One region of the Pseudomonas sp. P4_D7 genome, then DNA from elsewhere that is predicted to be linked to it. Evidence: predicted binding sites of a transcription regulator. Region 1 holds the regulator's gene; each other region holds the start of a gene.
What was found. Region 1 encodes FliA, which starts transcription of late flagellar genes. Its sites were predicted from a motif close to CTAAAGTTTNNNNNNNNNNNGCCGNTAA; they were not measured.
Positions count from the first base shown of each region.

Region 2: a site for FliA is predicted at 1,932-1,959, ahead of motA (flagellar motor stator protein MotA). Genes of this name have one in related genera too.
Region 3: a site for FliA is predicted at 2,543-2,570, ahead of AC1DVF_RS11110 (methyl-accepting chemotaxis protein). Genes of this name have one in related genera too.
Region 4: a site for FliA is predicted at 2,740-2,767, ahead of AC1DVF_RS06580 (methyl-accepting chemotaxis protein). Genes of this name have one in related genera too.

Region 1 is NZ_JBFUIR010000043.1:3,527-9,512, reverse strand. Features, by position in the region: gene AC1DVF_RS22715 (chemotaxis protein CheA) at 1-2,186, opposite strand, end outside; gene AC1DVF_RS22710 (protein phosphatase CheZ) at 2,241-3,029, opposite strand; gene AC1DVF_RS22705 (chemotaxis response regulator CheY) at 3,048-3,419, opposite strand; gene fliA (RNA polymerase sigma factor FliA) at 3,587-4,327, opposite strand; gene fleN (flagellar synthesis regulator FleN) at 4,324-5,154, opposite strand; gene flhF (flagellar biosynthesis protein FlhF) at 5,271-5,986, opposite strand, start outside.
Region 2 is NZ_JBFUIR010000002.1:279,167-285,152, forward strand. Features, by position in the region: gene rhdA (thiosulfate sulfurtransferase) at 1-280, opposite strand, end outside; gene AC1DVF_RS02605 (HDOD domain-containing protein) at 323-1,861, opposite strand; gene motA (flagellar motor stator protein MotA) at 2,028-2,879, shown strand; gene motB (flagellar motor protein MotB) at 2,883-3,959, shown strand; gene AC1DVF_RS02620 (sterol desaturase family protein) at 4,050-5,213, shown strand; gene AC1DVF_RS02625 (toll/interleukin-1 receptor domain-containing protein) at 5,256-5,741, opposite strand; gene AC1DVF_RS02630 (caspase family protein) at 5,741-5,986, opposite strand, start outside.
Region 3 is NZ_JBFUIR010000013.1:74,143-80,128, reverse strand. Features, by position in the region: gene AC1DVF_RS11125 (pirin family protein) at 1-834, opposite strand, end outside; gene AC1DVF_RS11120 (OsmC family protein) at 896-1,312, opposite strand; gene AC1DVF_RS11115 (amidohydrolase family protein) at 1,441-2,496, shown strand; gene AC1DVF_RS11110 (methyl-accepting chemotaxis protein) at 2,627-4,252, shown strand; gene AC1DVF_RS11105 (DUF3108 domain-containing protein) at 4,518-5,231, opposite strand; gene purN (phosphoribosylglycinamide formyltransferase) at 5,240-5,890, opposite strand; gene purM (phosphoribosylformylglycinamidine cyclo-ligase) at 5,890-5,986, opposite strand, start outside.
Region 4 is NZ_JBFUIR010000006.1:57,624-63,609, forward strand. Features, by position in the region: gene AC1DVF_RS06560 (LysR substrate-binding domain-containing protein) at 1-858, shown strand, start outside; gene AC1DVF_RS06565 (MmcQ/YjbR family DNA-binding protein) at 855-1,214, shown strand; gene AC1DVF_RS06570 (DUF1294 domain-containing protein) at 1,332-1,763, opposite strand; gene AC1DVF_RS06575 (undecaprenyl-diphosphate phosphatase) at 1,760-2,590, opposite strand; gene AC1DVF_RS06580 (methyl-accepting chemotaxis protein) at 2,895-4,529, shown strand; gene pnuC (nicotinamide riboside transporter PnuC) at 4,697-5,260, shown strand; gene AC1DVF_RS06590 (AAA family ATPase) at 5,257-5,781, shown strand; gene AC1DVF_RS06595 (hypothetical protein) at 5,926-5,986, shown strand, end outside.

The DNA of each region.
Region 1 (5,986 bases):
ATGCCCGGAGTGCCCTGCAGCATTTTGCCCAATGGCTTGATGACCACTTCTTCCTGACCGACCAGCTGATCGACGACGAAGCCGATCCGCTGAGTGCCCACCGAAAGGATTACCACGTGGCCTTCACGCTGCTCTTCGTGAGCAGCGGAGCTGACCAGCCAGCGCTTGAGGTAGAACAACGGCAGCGCCTTGTCCCGCACGATCACCACTTCCTGACCGTCGACGACGTTGGTGGTCGACAGGTCGAGGTGGAAGATTTCGTTGACGTTGACCAGCGGGAACGCAAACGCCTGATTGCCGAGCATGACCATCAGGGTTGGCATAATCGCGAGGGTCAGCGGTACCTTGATGACGATCTTCGAGCCCTGGCCCTTGGTCGAGTAAATGTTGATCGAACCGTTGAGCTGGGAAATCTTGGTCTTCACCACGTCCATGCCGACACCGCGGCCGGACACGTCGGAGATCTCGGTCTTGGTCGAGAAACCCGGGGCGAAGATCAGGTTGTAGCACTCGGTATCGCTCAGGCGATCGGCTGCGTCCTTGTCCATCACGCCGCGCTTTACCGCGATGGCGCGCAGGACGTTCGGGTCCATGCCTTTGCCGTCATCGGAAATCGACAACAGGATGTGGTCGCCTTCCTGCTCGGCGGCCAGAACAACACGACCGCCACGGGCCTTGCCCGATGCCTCGCGCTCTTCCGGCGACTCGATGCCGTGGTCAACAGCGTTGCGCACCAAGTGGACCAGCGGGTCGGCCAGGGCCTCGACAAGGTTTTTGTCGAGGTCGGTTTCTTCACCCACCAGTTCCAGGTTGATCTCTTTCTTCAGCTGACGAGCCAAGTCGCGAACCAGACGCGGGAAGCGCCCGAAGACCTTCTTGATCGGCTGCATCCGCGTCTTCATCACCGCGGTCTGCAAGTCAGCCGTGACCACGTCGAGGTTCGACACGGCCTTGGACATGGCTTCGTCGCCGCTGTTGAGGCCCAGGCGCACCAGACGGTTACGCACCAGCACCAACTCGCCGACCATGTTCATGATTTCGTCGAGACGGGCCGTGTCGACGCGCACGGTGGTTTCGGCTTCGCTCGCCGGTTTTTCTGGCGGCGGTGCGGCGGCAGCACGGGCCGGAGCCGGTGCAGCAGCGGCAGCCGGTTTCGGCGCTTCGGCTTTCGGCTCAGGCTTGGGAGCTGCCTTTGGCGCAGCAGCCGGAGCGGCCGCAGCCTTGGCGGCAGGCGCAGCCACCGTGGAAGCAGCGCCGGCAGTCGCGGCGCCAACGTCAGTGAACTTGCCTTTGCCGTGCAATTCGTCGAGCAGCGATTCGAACTCGTGATCGCTGATCAGATCGCTGCCGGCTGCGGCGGCTGCCGGCGCGGCTGGCGCAGCCGGTGCCGAGGCAATTGCTGATTCCAGTGCTTCAACGGCAAAGTTGCCCTTGCCATGCAGTTGATCGAGCAGGGCTTCGAATTCGTCGTCGGTGATATCCGAGCTGTCGCCCGCCGCCGGGGCTGCTGGAGCCGCTGCGGTCGGTGCCACGGCATCCGCCGCGAACTGGCCTTTGCCATGCAACTGATCGAGCAACGACTCGAACTCGGCGTCAGTGATTTCGTCGCTCGCGGCTTCAGCCGCCGTTTGCGCAGGTGCAACAGCGGCCGGGGCTTCAGCTTCAGCCTTGACGGCGTTCAGCGAGTCCAGCAGTTGTTCAAATTCGTTATCGGTGATGTCGCCCGACGAGTCGCCTTCAACGACCAGTTCTTCGATCATCTCGGCCACCGGCGATGCCGGGGCGGCGTCCGCCGATTGCGGTTCGGCCAGACGCGCCAGGGCGGCCAGCAGTTCCGGGGTAGCGGCGGTGATCGGTGCACGCTCACGGACTTCGCTGAACATGCTGTTCACCGCGTCCAGTGCTTCGAGGACAACGTCCATCAGTTCTGCATCAACGCGACGCTCACCCTTGCGCAGGATGTCGAACACGTTTTCGGCGATGTGACAGCACTCCACCAGCTCGTTGAGCTGAAGGAAGCCGGCGCCCCCTTTTACAGTGTGGAAACCGCGAAAAATTGCGTTGAGCAGATCTGCGTCATCCGGACGGCTTTCCAGCTCGACCAGTTGTTCGGACAGTTGCTCAAGAATCTCGCCGGCCTCAACCAGGAAATCCTGAAGGATCTCTTCATCGGCGCCGAAGCTCATTAATGGGGTGCTCCTACAGGTCTAAAAACCCAAAAAACCTAAAATTCCACAACTCTAGAATCCGAGGCTGGATAACAAATCGTCCACATCGTCCTGACCGGACACAACGTCTTCTCGTTTATCGGCATGAATCTGCGGACCTTCACCCTGCGAGAGATGTTTTTGTGGATCTTTTTCTGCAAGCATCGCGGCGCGATCATGTTCGATGCCCGCAAAGCGGTCGACCTGACTGGCCATGAGCACGAGTTTGAGCAAATTGCTTTCGACTTCGGTGACCAGTTGGGTCACACGCTTGATCACCTGACCGGTCAGGTCCTGGTAATCCTGGGCCAGCAGGATGTCGTTGAGATTGCTCGACACCGCACGGTTGTCCGTGCTGCTGCGTGACAGAAAACCGTCGACCCGGCGCGCCAGCTCGCGGAACTCTTCAGCCCCGACCTCGCGACGCATGAAGCGACCCCAATCGGCGCTCAAGGTCTGCGCTTCATCAGCCAGACTGTTGACCACCGGCGTGGCGCTTTCCACCAGATCCATGGTGCGGTTGGCCGCGGCTTCTGTCAGCTTGACCACATAGCCCAGGCGTTCGGTGGCGTCGGTGATTTGCGACACTTCCTCGGCCTGCGGCATGTTCGGATCGATCTGGAAGTTGACGATCGCACTGTGCAGTTCACGTGTGAGCTTGCCGACTTCCTGGTACAGGCCACGGTCACGGGTCTGATTGAGCTCATGGATCAGTTGCACAGCGTCGCCGAACCTGCCTTTTTCAAGGCTTTCGACCAGTTCGACCGCGTGTTTTTTCAGGGTCGACTCGAAATCGCCCTGTGAAGATTCGTTATGCTCCATAGCTCCCCCGCGCGTTCATCAGCCGATGCGTTCGAAAATCTTCTCGATTTTGTCTTTCAACGCCTGAGCCGTGAAAGGTTTGACTACGTAGCCGTTTACACCAGCCTGAGCGGCTTCAATGATCTGCTCGCGCTTGGCTTCTGCAGTCACCATCAGCACTGGCAAGTGCTTGAGCTTTTCATCGGCACGCACGTGACGCAGCAGGTCGATACCGGTCATGCCCGGCATGTTCCAGTCCGTTACCAGAAAGTCGATGCTTCCGCTGTTGAGCACTGGAATGGCAGTCACGCCATCATCCGCCTCGACAGTGTTGGTGAACCCCAGATCACGCAGCAGGTTCTTGATGATCCGCCGCATCGTTGAGAAGTCATCAACGATGAGGATTTTCATGTTCTTGTCCAATTCGACCTCCAAGCAGTCTTAAACGCGCCCAGCACCTGGACGCGCCATTTCAATCATTCCGGCGTAGCACTCGAAGACTGTCTGGAGCACAACAGAGCAAGACCGGTGCCGTTCATCACCGCACCAGCCTCGTTCGCAGTGTCCCCACACTGCCTTCAGCGCGCTCGCCACTCCCCCAAACGCCCCCGCAAACGGGCCGCGCACTGGCTGTGTAACTGGCTGACCCGCGATTCACTGACGCCAAGGACTTCACCGATCTCCTTGAGGTTCAGCTCTTCGTCGTAGTACAGCGCCAACACCAGTCGCTCACGCTCCGGCAAATTGGCAATCGCGTCCGCCAACGCTGCCTGGAAACGTTCATCTTCCAGATCGCGTGACGGCTCCATATGAGCACTCGCGCCATCCTCGTGCAGCCCTTCGTGTTCGCCGTCCTGCAACAGGTCGTCGAAACTGAACAGGCGACTGCCCAAGGTGTCATTCAAAATCCCGTAGTAATCGTCGAGACTCAATTGGAGTTCGGCCGCAACCTCGTGATCTTTAGCATCACGGCCGGTTTTAGCTTCAATTGAGCGAATCGCGTCGCTGACCATACGGGTATTGCGGTGAACCGAGCGTGGCGCCCAGTCCCCTTTGCGCACTTCGTCGAGCATCGCGCCGCGGATTCGTATGCCCGCGTACGTTTCGAAACTGGCGCCTTTGCTGGCGTCGTATTTGGTCGAGACTTCAAGCAGGCCGATCATCCCGGCCTGGATCAGGTCTTCGACCTGCACACTCGCCGGCAAGCGCGCCAGCAAGTGGTAGGCAATGCGTTTGACCAGTGGCGCGTAACGCTCGATCAACTCGTACTGCGCGTCACGTGCCGACTTCTTGTAGTAGTTCATACCGCTTGCGGTCATAGCACGGGCCCTGCCGTTTGCTGCACGAGGCGCTCGACGAAAAACTCAAGGTGGCCACGCGGGTTGGCGGGCAGCGGCCAGGTGTCGACCTTCTGCGCGATCGCCTTGAACGCCAGCGCGCACTTGGAACGCGGAAAGGCTTCGTACACCGCGCGCTGCTTCTGCACCGCTTTACGCACGCTTTCGTCGTAAGGCACGGCGCCGACGTATTGTAGGGCCACGTCAAGGAAGCGATCCGTGACCTTGGTCAACTTGGCGAACAGGTTGCGCCCTTCCTGCGGGCTCTGCGCCATGTTGGCGAGGACGCGGAAGCGGTTCATGCCGTAATCGCGGTTGAGCAGTTTGATCAGCGCGTAGGCGTCAGTGATCGAGGTCGGCTCATCGCAGACCACCAGCAACACTTCTTGCGCGGCGCGAACAAAACTGACTACCGAGTCACCAATACCCGCAGCGGTGTCGATCACCAGTACATCGAGATTGTCGCCGATGTCGCTGAACGCCTGAATCAGGCCGGCATGTTGCGCCGGGCTCAGGTGCACCATGCTCTGGGTGCCGGACGCCGCCGGCACGATGCGAATGCCACCAGGGCCTTGCAACAGCACGTCGCGCAGCTCGCACCGGCCTTCGATGACGTCGGCCAGCGTGCGTTTAGGGGTCAGCCCCAACAATACGTCAACGTTCGCCAGACCCAGGTCGGCGTCCAGCAGCATGACCCGACGGCCAAGCTCTGCCAGCGCCAGCGACAAGTTCACTGACACGTTAGTCTTGCCGACGCCACCTTTGCCGCCGGTCACCGCGATCACCTGTACGGGATGCATGCTGCCCATGTTATTTCTTTACCTTGTCTTGCATAGACGGAGGCCACATTACTGGCTGCGCGTTCACAACCGGAACAATGCATGGCAGACCATCGATGTAGGTACAAAAACTGTTCATGAATACCTCAGCCTACCTGCTTGGTCGGGCTGTGATAGATATCAGCGAACATGTCAGCCATGGCTTCTTCGCTGGGTTCTTCCTGCATTTGCACGCTGACGGCGCGGCTGACCAGTTGATGACGGCGCGGCAGATGCAAATCATCCGGAATCCGTGGGCCATCGGTCAGGTACGCGACCGGCAATTCATGACTGATCGCCAGGCTCAACACTTCGCCAAGGCTGGCCGTTTCATCCAGTTTAGTCAGGATGCAGCCGGCAAGCCCGCAACGCTTGTAACTGTGATAAGCGGCGGTTAGAACCTGTTTCTGGCTGGTGGTTGCCAAGACCAGATAATTTTTTGAACGAATGCCACGCCCGGCCAGACTTTCCAGCTGCATGCGCAGGGCCGGATCGCTGGCTTGCAGGCCGGCAGTATCGATCAATACCACGCGTTTGCGCAGCAGTGGATCCAGCGCTTGCACCAGCGATTGGCCCGGATCGACATGGGTCACTGGCACATTGAGAATGCGGCCCAGCGTCTTCAGTTGTTCCTGAGCGCCGATACGGAAACTGTCCATGCTCACCAGCGCGACATTCTGCGCGCCGTATTTCAGTACATAACGCGCGGCCAGCTTGGCGAGTGTAGTGGTCTTGCCCATGCCGGCAGGACCGACCATGGCAATGATACCGCCCTCTTCCAGTGGCTCGACTTCCGGTACGGCAATCATCCGGGCCAGATGCG
Region 2 (5,986 bases), on a different contig from region 1:
AACCGCCGCCTTCGTCGTCATAGACCACGTAGACCGCATCTTTGCGATGGCCCAGCTCACCGAATAACGCTTCGAGATCGGCTTTCGCCGGCAGCAGTCCCGGCGCCGGCGGCTGGCCGAGCTGGGTGCGCTTGGGATCGACAAAGCGTGCGCCGGGAAAGTGACCTTCGGCATAACGGGCAGGGCTGGTCAGGTCCACCAGAATCAGTTCAGGGGAGTCGAGACGCGGGAGCAGGTCGCTCGCCTCGATGACGAGCGGCAAGCCAGAGAAGTCAGACATGTGAGGTCTCCAGAGCACAAAGGGGAGGATTGTAGCGCAGCCTCATCGGCCGCGGCTGCTAAAGCTGTGCAGGGCTTTTTCGATGCACTGTGCGGTTTTGCCAAAGGCTTGCACGGTGATATCAGCGAACGGCCCGCCGCCCTGATCGGCGACGACAATCATGATCACCCGGCCGTTATTGACCAGGGAACGCAGGAACAGATGCTCGCCACGAAACAGGGTGCGCAGGCTCGCTGGCAGCAGAGCGGAGAACTGAGCGTTGTTCTCGGGATTGATCCGCACCTGCGCCTGTTGCGCGAGCAGCCGTTGCAAGACCTTGCTCTGGCTGACGACGAAATTCAGCGCCGCCGCTTCTTTCGGTAGCCCGGCGGTTTGATTCACGCGCAGATTGGACTGTGTGCGATCGGCCATCAGGATCATCACCCGGCGCATGCCGCTGGCGACCAGCGCATCGCGAGCGGCGACGGTCAGGCTCATGGCATTGGTGAAGCGGCTTGGCTCGGCCAATAGCTCGGCGCATTGCTGGCGCCATTGCGTCAGATCTTCCGAGGTTGGCGCTGCGGCGGGCAGCATGCCGGCTGGCAAACGACGGGTGCCCCACGGCCACAGCAACGAAACCGCCGGATGCCACAGGTCGGGCATCGCATGATGGCGCGCGCTGTTGGCGGCTTGCTGGTGCAACTGTTGTTGCACTTCATCCATGGAAATCTGCAGATAAAGGCTGGTCAGGTACTGCCAGCGTTCGCTGTGCGGACTGTCCCACGCCTGTTGCGCAGACAGTGCCAGGCCGTTGGCCAGCAGCACGGTGTTGGCCGGCTGGTTGAGCCAGCGGCGCAGGGTCGGGTCGTCATCGAGGCGGTTTTGCTGGCGCAACGGATGTTCGCTGTCGCGGGCGATGCGCAGCACTTTGACCAGTTCGCGCTGTTCACTCAGCAGCAGCTTATAACCCTGCTGCACCCAGATCGGCAGGTGCCAGACTTGCACCAGCGCCTCGGCGATTTTCAGCAGGCGTACGCCGAACAATTGCTTTTCGACCACGCGCGCCGATTCGCCCTTGTGGATAACCCGCAGTTCCCATTCTTCGAGCAATTGCGGATAAGTCAGCGCCAATGGCCACAGCGGCGACAAAAACAACAGGCTGCCCCAATGAATGTCCTGCCACAGCCGCGCCAGGCGACTGGCGAAAAAACCGTTGGCCTGTTGCGTCGCGTGCTGGCTGATCATCTGTAACTGGCGCAGGGCCTTGGGGATTTGCATCTGCGGTTCGGCGGGCAGGCGCGCGAGCAATTCTTCAGTCCGCGCCAGGCCGAGACGGTTGATCGCCACCTCGAGATTTTCCGCCGGTGCGGCCATGGTGCCGTGGGTGTGACGATTCGCCTCACGGATGATGCTCAAGGCCAGTGCCGGGCTGTCCTGCATCAGGTCGGCGATGTCGCGCAGCGAGCTGCGATTGTCGCGGATCGCCCGACAGACTTTGTCGTGAGCCTCTTGCGGCACGGGCAGCCGGACGCCATCGAGCAACTTTACCCAGCCGTCGAGGGTGGTCGGTTTTGCGTGTGGGACGTTCGTTTCATTAGCCATGTCTGGACGGGATCTTCACTGACTGTAGACGCGCCCGGCATGGGCTAAATTGGCTTTTCGCCTGAACTGGCTATAGTCTGGCGCAGTTTTGCCGATAAGTAGAAGAAGAGATTTTTTAACTTCCGAATATGACCTTGAACCCGACTTAAATAAGTACTTTCTACCTATGGCTAAAATTATCGGCATCATCGTCGTATTCGCGAGCGTGCTCGGCGGATACGTGCTCTCCCACGGCAAGATTGCCGCCCTGATCCAGCCCTTCGAGGTGATGATCATCGGTGGTGCGGCACTGGGTGCATTCCTCCAGGCCAACCCCGGTTACATGACGATGCACGTGCTCAAGAAATCCCTGAGCATGTTCAGTTCGCGCTTCAGCCACACGTTCTATCTGGAAGTGCTCGGGCTGATCTACGAGATCCTCAACAAGAGCCGCCGCGAAGGCATGATGGCCATCGAAGGCGACATCGAAGATGCCGCCGCGAGCCCGATCTTCGCCAAGTACCCGGCAGTGCTCAAAGACGAACGCATGACCGCGTTCATCTGCGATTACCTGCGCATCATGTCGTCCGGCAACATGGCGCCGCACGAGCTGGAAGGCTTGTTCGACATGGAACTGTACAGCCTGAAAGAAGACCTTGAGCATCCATCTCATGCGGTGAACGGCATCGCCGATGCCATGCCCGGTTTCGGTATCGTCGCGGCGGTACTCGGTATCGTGGTGACCATGGCCTCGCTGGGTGAAGGCGATCAGAAGTCCATCGGCCTGCACGTCGGTGCGGCACTGGTCGGTACCTTCTTCGGTATTCTCGCAGCGTACGGTTTCTTCGGCCCATTGGCGCATTCCCTGGCCCACGATGCCAAGGAAGAGCTGAACGTCTACGAAGCCATCAAGGCCTCGCTGGTGGCTTCGGCTTCCGGCATGCCGCCGTCGCTGGCGGTCGAGTTCGGTCGCAAGGTTTTGTACCCGGCGCACCGTCCAAGCTTCGCCGAGCTGGAACAAGCGGTTCGCGGTCGCTAAGTCATGGAAAATAATCAGCCGATTATCATCAAGCGCGTCAAGCGCATAGCCGGCGGGCATCACGGCGGGGCGTGGAAAATCGCCTTCGCCGACTTCGCCACGGCGATGATGGCGTTCTTCCTGGTGTTGTGGCTGCTGTCCACCGCCACGCCCGAGCAGAAGATCGCCATCGCCGGTTACTTCAAAGACCCGGTCGGCTTTTCCGAAAGCGGCACGCCGTACATCATCGACCTGGGCGGCACGCCGACCCTGGCGCCGGAAAACACCCTCAACCCGGAAGTGAAGTCGCAGCCGCAACCGGACAAGGTCACGGTCGACACCGAGCAGGTTGAAGGCATGGCCGAACAGGTCGAGAAGGAACGCCTCGAACTGCTCCTGCAAGAACTGCAGAACAAGGTCGACGAGAACCCGCAGTTGCAGAAGTTCAAGGATCAGATCCTCTTCGAGATCACTCCGAATGGCTTGCGCATCCAGATCATGGACGCCGAGAACCGGCCGATGTTCGACTCCGGTTCTGCACGCCTGAAACCGTACTTCGAAGACATCCTGCTGGCCATGGCCGACACCATCAAAGCGGTGCCGAACAAGATCAGCATCAGCGGTCACACGGACGCCAAGCCTTACACCGGCACCGGTGATTTCGGTAACTGGGAATTGTCGGCCAACCGTGCCAACGCTGCCCGTCGTGCACTGGTCGCCGGTAGCTATCCGGATGCGCAAGTGGCGCGGGTCGTCGGTTATGCCTCGTCGGCGCTGTTCGACAAGGAAAACCCGTTCAACCCGGTCAACCGTCGCATCGACATTGTCGTGCTGACCAAAAAAGCCCAGGCGGCCATCGAAGGTTCGCAAGGTGCGGATCCGGCGAAACCGGCGGATCAAGGTCAGAATGGTGCCGCTCCGGCAGCCCCAGTCGACCCGAATGCACTGCCGGCGGATCAGCAACCGGTGCCGGCGCACGAACTGCGCGAACGCCTGAACCTGTTCGACGACGCTGCGCCGAAACCGGCTGAGCCGGGGAGTGCGGGGCCTGCTCCCGCTGCTCCGCCAGTCACTGCACCGGCTCCCGCGCCGAAACGGTGATTCACAAAAAGCCACGGTCACCGTGGCTTTTTTGTTTCTGCCTGCGTCGCAATGAGCAGTCGCAGTATTCGCAATCACGGAAGATCAGTAATGGAAAGACTCAAAGCCTATTTTCAGCGGCACGGCAACGCACCCTTCAAGTTTGGCGAGGGGCGGGTCAGTGGCTATATATCAGCCACCCTCGGGCTGTTGAGCCTGTTGGCGGTGTTCTGCTTCCTGTTTCCCGAGTGGCTGACCACAGCCGAACTGCGCAAGGTCTATGACGAGCAGTTCGCGCGCACCACGCTATTGCTCGGTCTGGTGGTTTCGTTCAGCCTCGGCACCCTGAATATCCTGCTCAACAAACGCAAGCGTCTGGGGATTACCGGTCTGGTTGCATCGGGCCTGGCGGTGTTCCTTGGGGGCACCAACGTACAAGTCAGCTCGATCGGGCAGACCCCGTACTCGCTCGGTCTGGACTGGTTCGTGCTGGCGCTGCTGGTGTCGGCGATCGTGTTCATTCCGCTGGAAAAACTCTATTCCAAGGATCCCGAGCAAAACATCCTGCGCCCGCACTGGCGCACCGACCTGACCTACTTTTTCGTCAGCCACATGCTGGTGCAGTTCATCCTGATCTTCATCACCGCCTCGTCGAGTTACATCGCCGGCTGGGCGATGTCGCCGGGCTTGCAGGCCAGTGTCCAGAGCTTGCCACTGGTGGTGCAGTTTCTGCTGGCGATACTGGTCGCCGATCTCGGTCAGTACTGGCTGCACCGGCTCTACCATGTAGTGCCATGGCTGTGGCGCATTCACGCGGTGCATCACTCCAGTACGCACATGGACTGGCTCGCCGGCTCCCGCGTGCACTTCATTGAAATCCTGCTGACCCGCACTGGCGTGCTGGTGCCATTGATGCTGCTGGGCTTCGCGCCGCAAGCGTTGAATGCCTATGTAATCCTGGTCGGTGTTCAAGCGGTACTGGCCCACGCCAACGTGCGAATCAACGGCGGCTGGCTGAACTACCTGATCGTGCTGCCGCGCTATCACCATTGGCACCACGCCCGGCACAAGGACTACATCTACAAAAACTACGCGATCCACACGCCGCTGGTGGATATGCTCTTCGGTACGTTCAAGCTGCCGCCAAAGGAATGGCCGGTGCGTTATGGCGTGTTTGGCAAGGAGCTGCCAGGCGGGATTGTGCGTCAGCACCTGTATGCGTTTCGCAAGCCTGAGCCAAAAGTAGTTGTGCCAAAACCGCCGGCCAGCGTGTGAGGCAAAAAAAGCCGCGAGATGATCGCGGCTTTTTTACGTCTGTCAGAACCCGCGCCGAATCCGGTTCTTCAGTTGTTCGTGGAAAATCTCGGCGTTGCGCTTATAGGTGCCGCTAAAGGATTCATTGCTCGAATCCAGCGTCATCGAGCGTTTATTCGACACTTCCTCGCGATACGCGTCGATAAAAAAATTCAGATCACTGTCCGTGCTCAGCTTCGGCCACTTATCCAGATACAGCGGCAGCTCCGTCGGCCCGGTCTTGAACGAGCAGATCCGCCGGTTGCTGATGGTCGCTTCGCCAATTTCGAACGGCACCCACCACGATAACGCAGTCTTTTCCGAGACCACTGCCAGCAGGTGCGTGCATTCGGTGATGTTGCGGGTGATGACCCCAGTGATGTCGTCGGTGGTCTGCGACTCGGGGTCGAGCACGTCGAGGTAGGTTTTGATGTTGGCCTGGATCAGGCGGCTATTGATGGCGATGGCGTGGGCGCGATCCATGTGGCGGTAGCTGATGAATACGGGCATCAGAAGTGTCCTTTTATGGCGAGTTCGCGGTAGTAGGCGCCGAGGGCGGTGAGGCGGCAGCCGGTGGAGTTGATGGCGGCGTAGTACATGTGTTCGGCGTCCACGGGCTCGATCAGGCTGTGGCGATTGCACATTTGCAGTTGCTTGAAGATGTCGCCGTGCTCGGGGTTGAACAGCGCTTCGGTGGGCTCGTAGCTGGGGTCGAGTCTGAAAACGAAGCTCGGTTCCGGGAACCAGTCCTTGAG
Region 3 (5,986 bases), on a different contig from region 1:
CGGCACCGTCGGCCAGTCCCCGGTCGCCCATTTGCGCCGCGCCTCATCAATCGCCGCCGGATCGCTCGCGACAAAATTCCAGTTGATCCGCCGAGGCCCATCCAACGGCGCGCCGCCAAAAACCACCGCGTGCACATCACTTTCGGCAAACAGACTTATCTCTTCCCCGGCCGGCAATACCGCCAGCGCATGCGGTTCAAGCGCTTCACCGTTCAGTTGCGCATCCCCACTCAGTACATAAACCGCCCGCTCTTGATGCTCGGTCGGAATCAGCAGGGTGGTCGCCGTTTGCATGTTCACTTCCGCATACAACGTAGGAGAAAGCACCGGCACCGGCGATTCCAGGCAAAAGCCTGACCCGGCAATCATGCGGATCTGTACACCCAGGTTGTCGCTGACCGGCAAGGTCGCCGCCGGGTGATGGCTGTAATGCCCGGGACCTTGCTCGTGCTCCTTGGGCGAGGCCAGCCAGATTTGCAAACCGTGCATCGTGAAGCTCTGCTCCCGCAACGGCTCAGGCGTGCGTTCAACGTGAGCAATCGCGCTGCCAGCGGTCATCCAGCTGACGTCGCCAGCGCTGACCACCTGGTCCGAGCCAAGGCTGTCCTTGTGCTGGATCTGACCTTCGAACAGATACGTGAGCGTCGACAGACCGATGTGCGGATGCTGTCGGATGTTCATGCCTTTGCCCGTCGGATAAACCGTCTCGAGCATGTGGTCAAAAAACACGAATGGCCCGACACTGCGGCATTTGGCTGACGGCAGCGGACGCAGAATCGGCTGGCCTTCGACGTCTTCGGCGCGCGGGCGGATGATCAGAGGTTGCGTGTCCATGGTGCATTCCAGACTGAGCGGGTGATGCCAGAAGCATAACCCGCCGCTGGCATCAGGAGGGTTACTGGCTATCGAAGCCTTGCGGGGCGTGGGTTTCGATCGTCACGTCGCTGGTGGTCATCAGTTTGTGAATCGGGCAACGGTCGGCAACCCGCAGCAGTTCCTCACGCTGGGCATCGGTGAGTACACCTTTGAGGGTGAGGGTGACGTGCAGCACGTATTTGCCTTTCTGCTCTTCACTGTTGTCGCGTTTGACCTCGACTCCGACACCGGTCAGCGGGATGTCTTTTTTCTTCGCGTACATCTTTAGAGTCAACGCTTTGCAGGCGCCGAGGGCCGCATCGAAGTAGTCGTGCGGCTCAGGCGCCGTGCCTTCGCCGCCGGCGGATTTCGGCACGTCGGCAAACAGTTCGTGGTCATCAATCTGTACGGTGTGACGAAAACCTTCAGCGGAGACGGTATTGACGGTAACGGTCATGGGAACCTCACTGGCAGTAGGAAAAGTCGTTCGATCAAAAAAGACCTTGCAGTTATAGAGCATTCCCACCGGTACGCGTTCCACTTTCCTGCGGGATGAACCCTTGTCGTCAGGGCGGGGTCTAGGCTATGCCTACTTCCCGGAGATTACTTGTGTCCCTGTATCGTCTGAGTCTTGCCTGTCTTCTTCTGGTTGCCGGCAGCGCCAGCGCCCGCGATTACACCTACAGCGATGCGCACCTGCATTACGTTGATTTTTTCCAGGAAAGCGCGGGCATGGCGAAATTGCTGACAGCCATGCAGGACAATTCCATCGAGCATGTGATGATTTCCGGTATTCCGGTGGCGAAGAAATGGCACGAAGACGAACCCAAGCGTCCGCGCTATTACGCGGGTGACGACGCTGACGCCTACTGGTACAGCGCAACCGATGTGATCGTTGCTGATGCCGTGCAAAAACTCAGTGCCGAGCAGCGCCCGTACTTTCATCCGTTCCTGTCCGGCTTCAACCCCAACGACAAGAACTCCGCCGCACATATCCAGCGCATGCTCGACCTTTACCCAGGGCTTTGGCAGGGCATCGGCGAAGTGTTTACCCGGCATGACGATCTCACGGCGCTGACCTCCGGCGACACGCCGCGGGCCAACAATGAAGCGATGACCAAGATCTATCATCTGGCCGCCGAGAACGATCTGCCGGTGATGCTGCATTCCAACATCACTTCCAAGCGTGAGAAAAATCCGCTGTACCTGAAGGAAATCGAAGAGCCGCTGCGTAATCACCCGCACACGCGATTCATTTGGGCGCACGCCGGCACGAGTGCAGAAATTCATCGGCATCAGACACAACTGAAGTTCTTGCTGCCCACGCTGACGCGCATGCTCGAGGCGTATCCCAACCTGTTTATCGACTTGTCCTGGAGCATGCTCACGCCGTACCTGCTGGACGAACAGGGCACGCCGCGCGTGGAGTGGCTGGCGCTGGTCAGGAAATATCCGGAACGTTTCATGCTCGGCTCTGACGTGGTCGGGCGTTTCAATAAGCTCGGTGAAGAAATGCGCAGTTTCAAACCGTTCCTTGATGCGCTGCCGGAAGACGTTGCGCAAAAAGTCGCTCGGGATAACTTCCTGGCAATCTTGCCGCGAACGGTGCTCAAGTCCGGCAAAAGCACGCTGAATCGTTAATGCCAACGGTTCGAAGGATCAAGGCCTTTTGATATCGCCTTTTCGTCTTACGCAAATTTTCGCCGGGCCGATACCTTCTTAAGCAACCAGCTGCAGGGTTGATGCAGCGCTTTTGGAAGGAACCAGAGCAATGAGTATCCGTAGTCTCAATATTGCCCCGCGCGCCGGCCTCGGTTTTGGCTTGTTGGCGCTGATGGTGTTTGCTCTTGGCGCGTTCGCTTTGCTGCAAATGTCGAACATGCGCGCGCAGTCCGACGAGGTCGATAACAATTGGTTGCCGAGCGTGATGGCGGTCGGCGAGATGAGTCAGGACATGCTGCGCCTGCGAGCGTTGACCATGCGTCTGTTGCTCAATCGTGATCCGCAGGCGCTCGAACAGAACGTTGCCAAACTCAATGAATTGCGCGGTGTGCTCAGTGAGGCGCAGCAGCGTTATGACGTGCTGATCGTGTTGCCCGAGGAGCGCAAGCTGTTCGATCGCTTCAAGGTTGCCGAACACCAGTATCTTGAGTTTCAGGCACAGGTCATGCAGTTGTCTGCGCAGAATCGGGTCGCGGAGGCTGCGACCATTCTCAACGGTCAGATGAGTCCTTTGGCCGACGAAATCGCAGTGCTTTTGCGCGAACTGGTTGAGCTGAATAAACACAATGCCAATCTCGCCACTGAAGCTGCGCGGTTGGTGTTCATGAATTCGCGGGTGTGGGTCGGGGTGATGATTGGCGTGACCACGCTGATCACCATCGGCCTGGCCCTGTTGCTGACCCGCAGCATCGTGTTGCCGCTGGCGCAGTCGTTGGGCGTGGCCGAGGTGGTGGCGGGTGGCGATCTGACCGGCGACATCAACATCAGCGGCAAGGACGAGCCGGCGCGGCTGTTGCAGGCGCTCAAGAGCATGCAGCACAACTTGCGCGAGACGATTCGGCAGATCTCGGAGTCCTCCAGCCAATTGGCCTCGGCGTCAGAGGAGCTGAGTTGCGTCACGGAAGACGCTACGCGCGGTTTGCACCAGCAGAGCCTGGAAATTGAACAGGCGGCCACGGCGGTCAATCAGATGACTGCTGCAGTGGAGGAGGTTGCCAGCAATGCCGTGGCAACGTCAGAAGCGTCGCGGGAATCCGATCGTATTGCCCAGCATGGTCGTGAACAGGTGCATCAAACGGTGTTGTCCATCGAATCGCTTGCCGATGATGTGACGGCCAATGCCAGCCAAGTAGAAGATCTGGCGCAGAAGGTCTATAGCATCAGCAAAGTGCTGGACGTGATCCGTTCGATTGCCGAGCAGACCAATTTGCTGGCGCTGAACGCTGCGATCGAGGCGGCGCGGGCCGGTGATGCCGGGCGTGGGTTTGCTGTGGTGGCGGACGAGGTGCGGGCCTTGGCGCATCGCACCCAGCAGTCGACGCAAGAGATTGAGCAGATGATTGGCGGGATTCAGCAGGGTACCGATTCGGCGGTCAGTTCAATGCAGCAAAGCAATGTACGTGCGCGTTCGACGTTGGAGCTGGCCAAGGCTGCCGGGACTGCACTTGAAGAGATCGCCTCGGCATTCACGCTGATCAACGAGCGCAATCTGGTGATCGCCAGTGCCTCGGAAGAGCAGGCGGCGGTGGCGCGGGAAGTGGATCGCAATCTGATGAATATTCGTGATCTGGCGATGCAGACATCGGCTGGGGCCAATCAAACGAGCGCTGCGAGTCAGGAGCTGTCGCGGTTGGCGGTGGATTTGAACAGCATGGTGGCGAAGTTTTCGGTTTGATTGTGTGGTGAACCTGAGGCTGCCCTCACCCTAGCCCTCTCCCAGAGGGAGAGGGGACTGACCGTGGGACATTAGAGAATTACGCCGACCTGATCTAATCCATAATCGACTCGGTCTTTCAGGTCGATGTAGCTGGTCAGACATCTCGGTCGGCTTCCTCTCCCTCGGGAGAGGGCTGGGGTGAGGGGCAAGGGTGGCGCAAGTCCCCAATCCAGCAGGCAAAAAAAGCCCCGCATTTCGCGAGGCTCTTTGCTGTAACGGCAGATCAGCTGCCTTTAACGGCTTTGCCGTTGACGGTGCCGTCCTGGAGCATGATGTTGTACTCCTTGCCGTCGGTTTCAACCTGTTGCAGGCGAACCAGCAGGTAATCCCAATCCTTGGCGAACCAGAGGACGGTGGTGCGCTTGCTTTGTGTCGGGTCGCGCACACGCTCGACCTTGATCGCATCGATCTTGCCAGCCTTGGTCTCGACTTTTTCCGAACCCAGCACGCGGAAGTCATAGGTATCGACTTCACCGTCATCGACCACTTGATAGCTCATGGTCTTCTTGCCGGCAGCTACGTCATGTTGCAGTGCCAACTGGTAAGTGGACTTGTCGACCATGCCGCGATTCAGTGGAATCTTCACCGCGTCGCCACGGTCGGTACCGGTGACCATTTTGCTGTTCCAGTCGAAATCCAGATCAGCCTTTTTCGCTTTTCCCAGACCGCCACGTTCAAAGTGGTAGGACTGCGGCAGCAGGGTGTCCTTGTCCAGGGTCAGGGTGCTTTCTTCAGTCAGGCTGGCGATCATCATCGAAGCCTTGAAGCTGAGCTTCCAGACGCCGTTGGCTTCCTTGACCAGACTGCGCTCGGCGGTGCCGCTCATGGGCAACTGCTTCCAGTCGGCGGTGTAGCTGGCGGAGAACGGTTGAAGGTCCGCTGCCTGCGCGAAGGGCAGGGCGAGCAGAGCGCAAGCGAAGAGCAGGGCGCGACGCATAAAATCTCCTAGTTTCGAATCAAGTGGCCGCTGGCCGCGAGTAACTGCCCGTCCAGTAAAGCACCGTGTTCACCGAGTGCCAGTCTGCCTTCTGCAAACCAGCGCACTGCCATCGGATAAATCAGGTGTTCCTGAACGTGGACTCGCTGCGCCAGACTCTGCGGCGTGTCGTGCAACTCTACCGGTAATACTGCCTGTACGACCAGTGGTCCGCCATCGAGTTCCTCGGTGACGAAGTGCACGGAGCAGCCGTGCTCAGTGTCACCGGCCTCCAGCGCGCGCTGATGAGTGTGTAACCCTTTGTATTTGGGCAGCAGCGACGGGTGGATGTTGAGCAGGCGACCCTGATAGTGGCGAACGAAATCAGCGCTGAGAATGCGCATGAAGCCGGCCAGCACCACAAGTTTCGGTTTGAATTCGTCGATCAGTTCGATCAGGGCAGCATCGAAGGCCTCGCGACCTTCGAATGCCTTGTGATCCAGCGCGCGGGTGGCGATACCCGCAGCACTGGCGCGTTGCAGGCCGTAGGCATCGGCGCGATTGGAAATCACTGCAGCGATGCGGACCGGGCTGTCGCCGGTCCGCGTGCTGTCGATCAGAGCCTGCAAGTTACTGCCGGTGCCGGACAACAGCACCACGACATCACAGGTTGCGGACATTAATGAGCCTTAAGGTTCTGCAGATCAACCTGGGCAGCGCCTTCGGCAGCAGCAGCGATCTGACCAATGACCCAAGGCTGTTCGCCGGCGTCACGC
Region 4 (5,986 bases), on a different contig from region 1:
GGTTTTGCTGCAGCCGGGCGCTTGCTCGGGATTCCCAAATCACGGCTGTCGCGGCGCATTGCCGAACTGGAAGAACGCCTTGGCGCGCGTTTACTGCAACGCACCACCCGGCAACTCAATCTCACTGCAGTTGGCGAACGTTACTTGCGCCACTGTCAGGCAATGCTCCTCGAAGCAGAAATGGCCGATGAAGCGGTGGCGAGCATGTCCAGCGAGCCGCGCGGGCGACTGCGCGTGTCCTGCCCTACAGGTCTGGCCCGGGAAATGTTGCCGTGGGTGATCAGCGATTTCCTTGGCAAATTCCCCCAGGTGCAACTGGAAGTCGTACTGCTCAATCGCCGTGTTGATCTGGTCGGTGAGGGCTTTGATGTCGCGTTGCGCGTGCGTGAGCACGGTGACGAGGATCCGCTGCTGGTGACCCGGCGCCTGCGTCAGGCGCAGATGGTCGTGGTGGCCAGCCCGGCGTTTTTACAGGGCAAGACGATCAACCATCCGCAAGACCTGAAGCATCTGCCCGTACTGGGTGCGCTGGAGGCCGATCGTATGGTGCATGTGCGCCTGCTCGATCAGCAGGGCCACAGTTTCGAACTGAACATGGAGGCTCGCCTGGGCATCGATGATTTTGTCGTACGCAAGGCCTGCGTCCTTGCCGGTCAGGGGTTTACCCTGTTGCCGATGATGTATTGCGAGGCCGAGCTGGAAAACGGCACGCTGGTGCAGATGTTGCCGGAGTGGTCACTGCCCGGCGGCTGGCTGCAAGCGGTGTATCCGCATCGACGCGGGGTGATGCCAGCGGTGCGCGCGTGGATCGATCATCTGGTCGAGTCGTTCAATGCCTGTGGGGAGCGGTTGTTATGAACAAGGGAAAGATGAACGAAGCCGACGTTGCGGCGTTCTGCCTGGCATTGCCGGGCGCTCGGGAAGATTACAAATGGGGCGGCGTGCGAGTGTTTTCGATTGCCGGCAACAAGATGTTTGCCTTGCAGGGGCTGCGTGGGGATTCGCTGGCGTTCAAGGTTGATAAAGATCTGTTTCTCGGTCATTGCGACCGTCCGGGGATTCACCCGGCGCCCTATCTGGCCCGGGCGCAGTGGATCATCATGCATCCGCCCTACCCGTTGGGCGCCGAGGAATTGCGCGGGTTGTTGCAACGTTCGCATCAGCTGGTGGTGAGCAAGTTGCCGAAAAAGACCCAAATCGGTTTGTTGCTGTAAACCCGATCCCTGTAGGAGTGAGCCTGCTCGCGATAGCGGAGTGTCAGTTGGAATTTCTTTGGCTGACACTCCGCTATCGCGAGCAGGCTCACTCCTACATAGGGAGTTGCGGTGTATTCAGAACAGCGTCAGCAGATTCGAGCCAAGAAACAGCTGGTCGATCCAGAACACCTGGTGCAGCAACACAATCACCCAGAACAGAATCTGAAACGACACCTTGCGCGTCTTGTGCCGGAACACCTGCTGGGCGATCAATGCACCCGGCCAGCCGCCCGCCAGTTCCACAGCATGAAGGATGTTCTCCGGTGTGCGCCAGGCGTCGGCGCGCGCCTTGCGCTTGTCTGCCCAGTACATGAAGAACGCCAACACGCTCACAACACCGTAAGCCGTCAGCGGCACCAACGAAATCCCGCGCAACCACATCGACACCGAGCCGAACAGCGGCAACGCGCAGACGATCAACAGAACCAGCAGTTTCAGCTTCAGATGCTGGATGTTGTTGCCGCCCGAAGGTCGCCCTTCGGGCCGGCGTGCGCGGGAATCACTCATGGCTTGGCCGCCGCCCAATCGATCCAGCCAAACTGCCACGTCGCCAGAATGACCAGACCAAAAACGATCCGATACCAGGCAAATGCCGCATAGCTATGGCTGGCAATGAACTTGAGCAAGCCGCGCACGGCGATCATGGCGAAGATGAACGCGGTGACAAAGCCGATGGCAAACACCGGGAAGTCCGCCGGGACAAACAGATGGCGGTACTTGTAGCCCGAGTAGACCGCCGCACCGACCATGGTCGGCATCGCGAGGAAGAAGGAAAACTCGGTGGCAGTCTTGCGCGACAGACCGAAGAGCAACCCGCCAATGATCGTCGAGCCGGAACGCGAAGTGCCGGGAATCATCGCCAGACACTGAGCGAAACCAACCTTCAAAGCATCTTTCCAAGTGATCTCGTCGACTGTTTCGGCGTGCACTGCATGCTGACGCTTTTCCGCCCACAACATGATGATGCCGCCCACCACCAACGCGGTCGCAACGGTAATCGGATTGAACAGGTATTCGTGGATCAGGTCGGCAAAGATCACGCCCAGCACCACGGCGGGCAGAAACGCGATCAGCAGGTTAGCGGTGAAACGACGGGCACTGGGCTGCGTCGGCAAACCGATGACCACATCGAAAATCTTGCGGCGAAACTCCCAGACCACCGCGAGGATCGCGCCGAGCTGGATGATGATATTGAATGCCATGGCCCGTTCGCCGCCGAAGTTCAGCAAGTCGGCAACGATGATCTGGTGTCCGGTACTGGAAATGGGCAAAAACTCCGTCAGCCCTTCTACAACTCCTAGTATCAGTGCCTGCAAGGCCGTCCAAAGATCCATCAATCCCCCAAAGAGCGATGCGCGTCGGCATGCCCCGATAGTATTTTTTTACGTTCACTGCGATCAGCGTAGCTGGTTATGGCTGTACCGATTCCGCACGCACAGGATCCACACGAAACGGTCAAAATTCCGTGAAATTTCAATTTGGATTCAGGTTTTCACGCGCGGGGCCGAAATCCTAACAGACAAGCCTTATTAGCGCTGCCGCGTTATACGACTTGGGTCGCGTATGCCCGCTCACGAAATCGTGGTTGGATGCTGGCGGTCGTTTATTACAAGAAAAAGAATCCGGAGTGACAGCGTTATGAACAGCTTGCGCAGTGTGTCGATCAGCCGACGCTTGTGGCTCATCTTGATTGTGGCGGTGGTCATGTTGCTGACCTTGGGCGTGTTGATGCTCAAGCAAATCCACGACGATCTCTACCACGCCAAGGCCCAGAAAACCCAGCACGTAGTACAGACCGCCAGCGGCCTGCTGACCTACTACCACGACCTCGAAACCGCCGGCACCCTGAGCAAAGAGGCGGCGCAGAAACAGGCGCTGACGGCGATTCGTGGCCTGCGCTACGACCAGAGCGATTATTTCTGGATCAACGACCTCACGCCCGTGATGGTCATGCACCCGACCAACCCGAAACTCGAAGGCCAGAACCTCTCGGCGATCCGTGACCCGGACGGCTTTGCGGTGTTCAACGAAATGGTCGCCATCGCCAGGTCCAAAGGCGCCGGCATGGTCGACTACCGTTGGCCGAAACCCGGGGCCAGTGAGCCGGTGGCCAAGACCTCCTACGTCAAACTGTTCGAACCGTGGGGCTGGGTGCTCGGCTCCGGGGTTTACGTCGACGACGTGCAGGCGGAATTCCAGGGCCAAGTGATCAAGGCTACGGTTATCGGCCTGGCGATTGCCGTGATCATGGCGCTGCTGGTGATCCTCATCGCGCGCAGCATCGTCCGTCCGCTGCAGGAAACCGTGAACGCCATGGCCAACATTGCCAGCGGTGAAAGCGACCTGACCCGCAGCCTCGATACCCATGGCAAAGATGAAGTCACTGAACTGGCGCATCACTTCAACGCCTTCACCGCCAAACTGCGGCGGGTGATCGGCGATTTGCAGGTGTCGGCCAGTGCACTGGGTCAGTCGTCCAGCGAACTGGGCAACGACGCCTCACAAGCGCAGCAACGCAGCCAGCAACAATCGCAGCAGATGGAACTGGTGGCCACCGCGATCAACGAGGTGACCTATGGCGTGCAGGACGTGGCGAAGAACGCCGAGCACGCCGCCGCCGAAATGCGCGATGCCGAAGCGCAGGCACAACAGGGCCAGATCAACATCGATGGCAGCTTGCAGCAGATCGACAAACTGTCCGGCACTATCGATCAAGCGGTGGAGGTGATCCGCACCCTCGCCGCCGAAAGTACGCAGATCGGCAGCGTGCTGGAAGTGATTCGCTCGATTGCCGAACAGACCAACCTGCTCGCGCTTAATGCCGCGATTGAAGCGGCGCGGGCCGGTGAGCAAGGTCGCGGGTTTGCCGTGGTGGCGGATGAAGTACGCTTGTTGGCACAACGTACGCAGAAGTCGACGGCGGAAATCCAGTCAATGATCGAGCGTCTGCAGAACCATTCCGAAGCCGCTGTGAAAGTGATCGGCGACAGCAGCAAGGCGTCGCAATTGACCATCGAACAAGCCGGGTTGGCCGGTGCGAGTCTGAATGCGATTGGCCAGGCACTGCGTAATCTCAATGGCCTGAACGCTTCGATTGCCAGCGCCACGTTGCAGCAGGCGCATGTGGTCGAGGACATTAATCAGAACGTCACTCAGGCGGCCGGCCTCTCGCACAGCACGGCGATCGCTGCCGAACAATCGAGTGCGGCCAGCCTGAAACTTGGCCAGTTGAGCGAACAACTCAACGCCCTCCTGCGCCAGTTCCGCGTCTGACCCAAAACCTGTGGGAGCGAGCTTGCTCGCGAAAGCGTCAGGTCAGTCAAAGAAGATTTCGACTGCACAGGCCCCTTCGCGAGCAAGCTCGCTCCCACAGGGTTCTTCAGTGTCTGGGCGAATGCAGTACAATCCGCCCCCTCCTCAATTTCCCCCAAGGAACCCCCATGTCTGGGCTTGAACTGTTTGCCGCCGCCCTCGGGGTGATCGCCGTGTGGCTGACGGTCAAACAGAATCCGTGGTGCTGGCCGATCGGTCTGGTCATGGTGCTGCTCTATAGCTGGATCTTCTTTGAAGTAAAGCTGTATTCGGACATGTTGCTGCAAGTGATCTACGCCGCGCTGCAAGTCTATGGCTGGTGGCAATGGACCCGCGCCGGGACGATGCATGACGGTCGTGAGGTCACGCGCCTCGATCAACGCTCGGTCCTGATCGGCTTGGGCGTTGGCGCGGTCGGCAGCCTGTTGCTCGGTGCGGCCATGGCTCACTGGACCGACGCCGCGCAACCGTGGCTCGATGCCGCGCTGACCGGTTTCAGCCTGGTCGCGCAACTGTGGATGGCGCAGAAACGCCTGCAATGCTGGGCGCTGTGGTTTGTGCTGGATGTGATCTTTGTCGGCTTGTTCATCTATAAGGGGCTGTACCTGACCGCTGCGCTGTACGGGCTGTTCACTCTGCTGGCGATCCAGGGCTTTCGTGAATGGCGTGCTGACCCGGCGTTGCGCACATGAAGGTTGTGGTCCTGACCGGCCCCGAATCCACCGGCAAGAGCTGGCTGGCGGCGGGCCTGCAACAACGCTTTAGCGGCTTGCGGGTGGATGAATACGTGCGTCGGTTTATCGAACTCAATCCCCGCGACACTTGTCTGGCTGATATCCCGGAAATCGCTCGGGGCCAGTTGCACTGGGAAGATGAAGCGCGGGCGCAACAGCCGTCATTGCTGATCCTCGACACGCACTTGCTGAGCAATATGCTCTGGAGTCAGACGCTGTTCGGCGATTGCCCGGCCTGGCTGGAATCCGAATTGTTGGCGCGGCATTACGACCTGCACCTTTTACTCTCGCCAGAGCAGATCGACTGGACCGATGACGGTCAGCGCTGCCAGCCGGATCTGGACGAGCGTCTGGCGTTTTACCAGGCCACGCAGAACTGGCTGGAAAACCACCATCAACGCTTTCAGGTCATCGAGGGCAATTGGGCCGAGCGCCAGTCGCAGGCGTTTGCCGCCGTCGAGCAACTGCTGGCTGAGTGACCCGGTCAAAGGGTTCCTTCCCACGCGATTTCCCCTGTTTTGGGGACAAAGTGTCCAATCCTGAAACACTCGCCCGCGTGCAAAGTGCCCGTTTCAGCACGGTTCACAACTTTGTCATGCCGGTTGTTACGTGGCTGAAACACCTTGGCGCAAACCCTTGTGCCAGAGCTTTATTCAGCCAATAGACAGGTCAACGCCACCCTGC